Regions from separate parts of the Streptomyces sp. NPDC007907 genome, predicted to be linked through region 1. Evidence: riboswitches for the same ligand, from Rfam matches in the RefSeq annotation. Region 1 holds a riboswitch; each other region holds the start of a gene.
What was found. A riboswitch is a leader RNA that binds a small molecule or an ion and turns the genes downstream of it on or off. The one in region 1 is predicted to bind thiamine pyrophosphate.
Positions count from the first base shown of each region.

Region 2: another riboswitch for thiamine pyrophosphate. It lies ahead of thiC (phosphomethylpyrimidine synthase ThiC); the one in region 1 lies ahead of thiO (glycine oxidase ThiO).
Region 3: another riboswitch for thiamine pyrophosphate. It lies ahead of ACFZDI_RS00345 (thiamine ABC transporter substrate-binding protein); the one in region 1 lies ahead of thiO (glycine oxidase ThiO).

Region 1 is NZ_JBIBKR010000007.1:375,338-377,594, forward strand. Features, by position in the region: gene ACFZDI_RS28955 (FAD-dependent oxidoreductase) at 1-529, opposite strand, end outside; gene ACFZDI_RS28960 (hypothetical protein) at 562-912, opposite strand; TPP riboswitch at 965-1,076, shown strand; gene thiO (glycine oxidase ThiO) at 1,074-2,257, shown strand, end outside; gene thiS (sulfur carrier protein ThiS) at 2,255-2,257, shown strand, end outside.
Region 2 is NZ_JBIBKR010000005.1:579,941-582,197, reverse strand. Features, by position in the region: gene thiC (phosphomethylpyrimidine synthase ThiC) at 1-955, opposite strand, end outside; TPP riboswitch at 948-1,137, opposite strand; gene ACFZDI_RS23450 (YibE/F family protein) at 1,210-2,257, shown strand, end outside.
Region 3 is NZ_JBIBKR010000001.1:79,949-82,205, reverse strand. Features, by position in the region: gene rlmN (23S rRNA (adenine(2503)-C(2))-methyltransferase RlmN) at 1-632, shown strand, start outside; TPP riboswitch at 685-791, shown strand; gene ACFZDI_RS00345 (thiamine ABC transporter substrate-binding protein) at 886-1,950, shown strand; gene ACFZDI_RS00340 (iron ABC transporter permease) at 1,989-2,257, shown strand, end outside.

The DNA of each region.
Region 1 (2,257 bases):
CGGTCACCGCGCAGCCCGCCTCGCGGGCGGCCGTGGCGAACTCCGCGCCGATCCAGCCCGCGCCGACGACCACGATGTCGTGCTGGCGGGCCAGTACGGGCCGCAGCCGCTCGGCGTCGTCCAGGGTGCGCAGCAGATGCACGCCCGGCACGCCCTCGGTGCCGGGCAGCCGGACGGGTTCCGCGCCGGTCGCGACGACCAGGACGTCGTACGGCACGGGCCCGTCCTCGGTGTCCAGCTCGTGGTCGGCGGGGCGCAGGCCCAGCACCTCGCAGCCGAGCCGCAGTTCGATGCCGAGGGCTTCGAAGTCGACGTCGAAGGCGGAGCCCTCGGACTTGCCGAGCAGGACGGCCTTGGACAACGGGGGCCGGTCGTAGGGCTGGTGGGGCTCGGCGCCGATGAGGATCACGTCACCGGTGAAGCCCTGCTCGCGCAGCGCGACGGCGGTCTGCACCCCGGCCATGCCCGCACCCGCCACGACGACGCGCCGCGGCGCGGACGAACCTGGTTCCTGCGTCTGCTCGCTCACCTGATCACCATAGACACCTGACGTTTTGTCAGTCAGTGCTCATGCGCCGTGACCTGCTCCACAACGCTCGTGCCGTTGCCCCGCTGGGACTCCCACTCCCAGGTCTCCTCCAGCCGCACCCGCCCGTCGGGCAGCTCCACGACCGAGGAGACGCAGTGCCCGGAGGACGTGGTGCCGTCCTGCTTGAGCTGGACGTACCGGAAGTCCAGCCGGTCACCTTCCCGGGTACCCACGAGGTGCCCGCGTACGACGTCGCCGCCGGTGTACTCGGCCCAGATCTCGCCCCGCCGCTCGTGGTACGTGAACCGGGTGCGGGTGCCCACCTGGCCCGGGGCCTGGTCGGCGACCGGGGCGAGGACGAGACCGTCGAGGGATCGGGCCATGGGACGAGGCTCCCTTACTGCGGGACAGGGCATCGGGCTAGGGTGGCCAACGTAAAGCACTCGCGGGAGCCCGGACGCACCGGGCTGAGAGGGAGGCTGGCGGCCTCCGACCGTACGAACCTGATCCGGGTCATGCCGGCGAAGGGAGGGGCTGGACGCCCATGTCGCCTACGTCCACATCCACGTCCGCGTCGTCAGACGTCCTGGTCATCGGGGGCGGGATCATCGGCCTGGTCACGGCCTGGCGGGCCGCGCAACGCGGGCTCGCCACGGCCGTCGTGGACCCCGAGCCGGGCGGCGGAGCCGCAGAGGTGGCCGCCGGGATGCTGGCCGCCGTCACGGAACTGCACTACGGCGAGCAGACCCTGCTCGGCCTGAACCTCGCCTCCGCCCGCCGCTACCCGGACTTCGCCGCCGAGCTCACCGAGCTGACCGGCCGTGACCTCGGCTACCGCCGCTGCGGCACGCTCGCCGTGGCGCTGGACGCTGACGACCGGGCCCACCTGCGCGAACTGCACGCCCTGCAGCAGCAGTCGGGGCTGGAGTCGCAGTGGCTGTCGGGGCGCGAGTGCCGGCGCCTGGAGCCGATGCTCGCGCCGGGGGTGCGCGGGGGGCTGCGGGTCGACGGCGATCACCAGATCGACCCCCGGCGGCTGGCCGGGGCGCTGGTCGCCGCGTGCGAGCGGACCGGCGTGGTCTTCCACCGCACGTGGGCGGAGCGGCTGGCCGTCGTCCGGGACCGGGCCGCGGGCGCCGTCCTGGCCGACGGGACCGAGGCGGCCGCCGGGCAGGTGGTGCTCGCCGGGGGCAGCCTGAGCGGGCGGCTCGCGGGCGTCCCGGAGGACGTGCTGCCCCCCGTGCGGCCGGTGAAGGGGCAGGTCCTGCGGCTGACCATGCCGCGGCGGCACGGGCCGTTCCTGAGCCGGACCGTGCGCGCCGTCGTGCGCGGCAGCCACGTCTACCTGGTGCCTCGGGCGAGCGGCGAGCTGGTCGTCGGGGCGACCAGCGAGGAGCTGGGCTGGGACACCACCGTGACCGCGGGTGGTGTGTACGAGCTGCTGCGGGACGCGCACGAGCTGGTCCCGGGCATCACCGAGCTGCCGCTCACCGAGACCCGGGCCGGTCTTCGGCCCGGCTCCCCCGACAACGCGCCCCTGCTCGGCCCGACCGGTCTGGACGGCCTGCTGCTGGCCACCGGCCACTACCGCAACGGCGTCCTGCTCACACCCGTGACCGGCGACGCCCTGGCCCACGTCCTGGTTACGGGCGAACTCCCCGAGGAGGCCCGGCCCTTCACCCCGAAGCGCTTCAGTCCCGCCACTGCACTCACGGAGCAGCCCGCATG
Region 2 (2,257 bases), on a different contig from region 1:
AGCCGCCGCGGGAGACGATGCCGGTCTTGCGGTTCGCCGTCAACGGCACGTAGGCCAGGCGCACTCCCGCGTGGACCGTCATGTAGTCCACGCCCTGCTCGGCCTGTTCGATGACCGTGTCCTTGTAGATCTCCCAGGTCAGCTCCTCGGCCCGGCCGTCGACCTTCTCCAGTGCCTGGTAGAGCGGCACCGTGCCGATGGGCACGGGGGAGTTGCGCAGCACCCACTCGCGCGTGGTGTGGATGTTGCGGCCGGTGGACAGGTCCATGACCGTGTCGGCGCCCCAGCGGGTCGCCCAGGTCATCTTCTCGACCTCCTCCTCGATGGAGGACGTCACCGCCGAGTTGCCGATGTTGGCGTTGACCTTCACCAGGAACCGCTTGCCGATGATCATCGGCTCGATCTCCGGGTGGTTGACGTTGGCCGGCAGCACGGCCCGGCCTGCGGCGATCTCGTCGCGCACGACCTCGGGCGAGACGTTCTCCCGGATGGCCACGTACTCCATCTCGGGCGTGATCTCGCCGCGGCGGGCGTACGCGAGCTGGGTGACCGCCTCGCCGTTCCTGCCGCGGCGCGGCTGGCGGGGCCGGCCGGGGAAGACCGCGTCCAGATTGCGGAGACCGCCGCGGGGCGAGGTGTGCTTGATGCCGTCGTCCTCGGGACGGACGGGGCGGCCCGCGTACTCCTCGGTGTCGCCGCGGGCGATGATCCAGTTCTCGCGCAGTGGCGACAGGCCCCTGCGGACGTCGGTGTCGACGAGTGGATCGGTGTAAGGGCCTGACGTGTCGTACAGCGTGACCGCCTGGCCGTTGGTGAGGTGCACCTGACGAACCGGCACGCGCAGGTCGGGGCGGGTGCCCTCGATGTACGCCTTGTGCCAGCCGATGGACTTCCCGGCCTCCTCGGACGTCTCGTCCTGAACGGAGGCAGGCGTGCGTGCGTCCTTGTCGGTCATGAGACCTACTCCCTACGCCGGCATTACCCGGTAACAGGTTCGGCGGTCGACGCAGCGGTTTCCGTCCGGCGATGCTTCGTGTGAAACATCACTCGACTCCGGCGATGTTTCATGTGAAACATCGCTGGGACGGAGGTCAGCGCCCTCTCAGCCCGGTGCTCCGAGCTCCCGCGTGTACAAAAGGTGCCCCCACGCTAGCGGCAATTCTGGCGCGGTGAACAGAGGGCCCCCCTCGTTCTTGCGATGATCGGGCGGTGACCACGACGCAGCGTCCCTCCTACCCCTCGCCCGAGCCGCCCCGCGGATCCGGCGCCGGAAACGGCAACGGCCGTGGTGACGGTCCAGGTGAGGGCCATGATTTCGTCGGCGGGTCCGGACAGGGTCCGGCCGAGCCGCAGCAGCCGCGCGGACCGCAGGGGCAGGGCGTGACGCAGCCCCCGGCCCCGAGACGGGCCCCCCAGTACGGGTACGGGCAGGACGCGGGCTTCGGCCCCCAGGACCGCGGTGAGTACGGGCGGGGGCCCGGTCAGGGCCACGCTGCCGGGCACGGCCCGGGACCCGCCGGAGGGCAGGGTCCCGGCCACGACGGAGGCGGCGGACCGGGGCACGGTCATGGCGGAGACGGTGGACCGGGGCACGGAGACGGCGGCCACGGGCACGGACACGGAGGAGACGGCGGCCACGGACACGGTCACGGCCCGGGTGGCGGGCACGGGCACTCCCACAGTCATGGCCCGGCCACCCCCGTCTCCCTGCACCTGCGCAAGGTCATCGCGGCGATCCTGATCCCGTTCGCCGCCGCCGTCCTGGTCGGTCTCGCCGTGCTGTGGCCGGGCGGAGCCCCTGGGCACGAGCGCACCGGCGTCGGTTTCGACCGGCAGACGCAGGACGCCACCGTCACCAAGGTGGTCGAGGTGAGCTGCAAGGAGGCCGGCGCTTCGGGCGTTCCACCGACCGGCGACACGTCCACCGCCGAGGGCTCCTCCGCGGTGCAGGAGGAGAAGGGCACCTGCAAGCGGGCGACCATCCGGGTCGACACCGGCGACGACAAGGGCCGTACCTTCACCGAGATCGTCCAGCCGGACCAGTCCCGCCAGTTGCAGGAGGGCCAGGAGGTCGTGGTCGCCTACGAGCCTTCGGCGCCGAAGGACCTGCAGTACTCGGTCACCGACATCAACCGCGGTATGCCCATGGCGCTGCTCGCGGGCATCTTCGCCATCGCCGTGGTGGTCGTCGGGCGGATGCGGGGCGTCATGGCGCTGGTCGCGCTGGCCATCAGCTTCATGGTGCTGAACGTCTTCA
Region 3 (2,257 bases), on a different contig from region 1:
GCATGCGGGCCCTGCGGGACGGGGAGGTCCCCGGCGGACCGGCCCGGCTCAGCAACATCGTCTTCATGGGCATGGGCGAGCCCCTCGCGAACTACAACCGGGTCATCGGGTCCATCCGGCGGCTCACCGACCCCGAGCCCGACGGCCTCGGCCTGTCCCAGCGGGGCATCACCGTCTCGACGGTCGGACTCGTCCCGGCCATCCACCGGTTCGCCGACGAGGGCTTCAAGTGCCGGCTGGCGATCTCCCTGCACGCCCCGGACGACGAGCTGCGCGACACCCTCGTCCCGGTGAACACCCGGTGGAAGGTGCGTGAGGTGCTCGACGCCGGGTTCGAGTACAGCGCCAAGTCCGGCCGCCGGCTGTCCATCGAGTACGCGCTGATCCGGGACATCAACGACCAGGCCTGGCGCGGTGACCGGCTCGGGCGGCTGCTCAAGGGCAAGCCCGTGCACGTCAACCTGATCCCGCTGAACCCGACGCCCGGGTCGAAGTGGACCGCCTCGCGGCCCGAGGACGAGAAGGCGTTCGTGGAGGCCATCGCCGCCCATGGTGTGCCGGTGACGATCCGGGACACCCGTGGTCAGGAGATCGACGGGGCGTGTGGTCAGCTCGCCGCCACCGAACGGTAGTCTGACCGTCGTCAGTACAGCTTCATAGAGGCACCTGCACATCCACACCTGCATATTCCGACAGGGGAGCGCCACAGCGCTGAGAGTGCGGCACACGGCCGCAGACCCTCCGAACCTGGCCCAGGTCATTCTGGGTAGGGAGATCGGTCACCACTCGAGCTGTTGCGCCCTGCCCGGGACCCGGAGTCCCGGGCAGGGCCGCGTCTTCTCCTGGTCCTCCAGGAGGAATCCAGTGAGCACCAACAAGAAGCGGATGACGGCGGCGGTCGTCGGGCTCGGCCTGGTCGGCACGCTCGCCGCCTGCGGTTCGTCCGACGGCGGCCAGGGGTCCGGCGACCCCAGGACCGTGACCCTCGTCAGCCACGACTCGTGGGCCGCGTCCGAGGACGTCATCGCGGCCTTCGAGAAGCAGTCCGGCTACAAGGTGAACGTCCTGAGGGACGGCGACGCCGGCCAGGCCGTGAACAAGGCCATCCTGACCAAGGACAACCCGCAGGGCGACGTCTTCTTCGGCGTCGACAACACCCTGCTGTCCCGCGCCCTCGACAACGACCTGTTCCAGTCGTACGAGGCCAAGGGGTCCGACCGGATCAAGGCCGAGTACCGGGTCGATCAGAAGCAGCACCGCGTCACACCCGTCGACACCGGCGACATCTGCGTCAACTACGACAAGAAGTACTTCGCCGACCACAAGCTCCAGCCGCCGCGCACCTTCGACGACCTGGTCAAGCCGCAGTACAAGAACCTGCTCGTCACCGAGAACGCCTCCGCCTCCTCGCCCGGGCTCGGCTTCCTGCTCGGCACCGCCGCCGCGTACGGCGACACGGGCTGGGAGGGCTACTGGAAGAAGCTCGAGGCCAACGGCGTGAAGGTCGTCGATGGCTGGGAGCAGGCCTACAACCAGGAGTTCTCCGGCTCCTCCAGCGGCAGGAAGGCCAAGGGTGACCGGCCGCTCGTCGTGTCGTACGCCTCCTCGCCGCCCGCCGAGGTCGCCTACGCCGACCCGAAGCCGAGCACGGCCCCGACCGGTGTCGCCGAGGGCACCTGCTTCCGGCAGGTCGAGTACGCGGGGCTGCTCGCCCACGCCAAGAACGCCAAGGGCGGCAAGGCCTTCCTCGACTTCCTGGTCAGCAGGAAGTTCCAGGAGGACATGCCGCTCAACATGTTCGTGTACCCGGTGACCGAGGGCGCCCAGGTGCCGCCGGAGTTCGTGAAGTACGGGCCGCAGGCGAAGGACCCGGAGACCATGGACCCGGCGAAGATCGCCGACCACCGCGACCAGTGGGTCAAGTCGTGGACGTCACTCGTACTGAAGTAGCCCGCACCAGGCGCGGGAGCGCGGCGCGGCTCGGACTGCTGGCCGTGCCCGTCGCGTTCTTCGCCGTCTTCTTCGCCTACCCCGTCGCCGCGATCGTCGCGCGGGGTCTGAAGGCCGACGGGGTCTGGCACCTCGGGCGGATCGGGGAGGTGCTCGCCCAGTCCGACGTCCGGCACGTCCTGTGGTTCACCACCTGGCAGGCGCTGGTCTCCACCGCGCTCACGCTGGTCGTCGCGCTCCCCGGCGCGTACGTCTTCGCGCGGTTCGACTTCCCCGGCAAACAGGTCCTGCGGGCGGTCGTGACCGT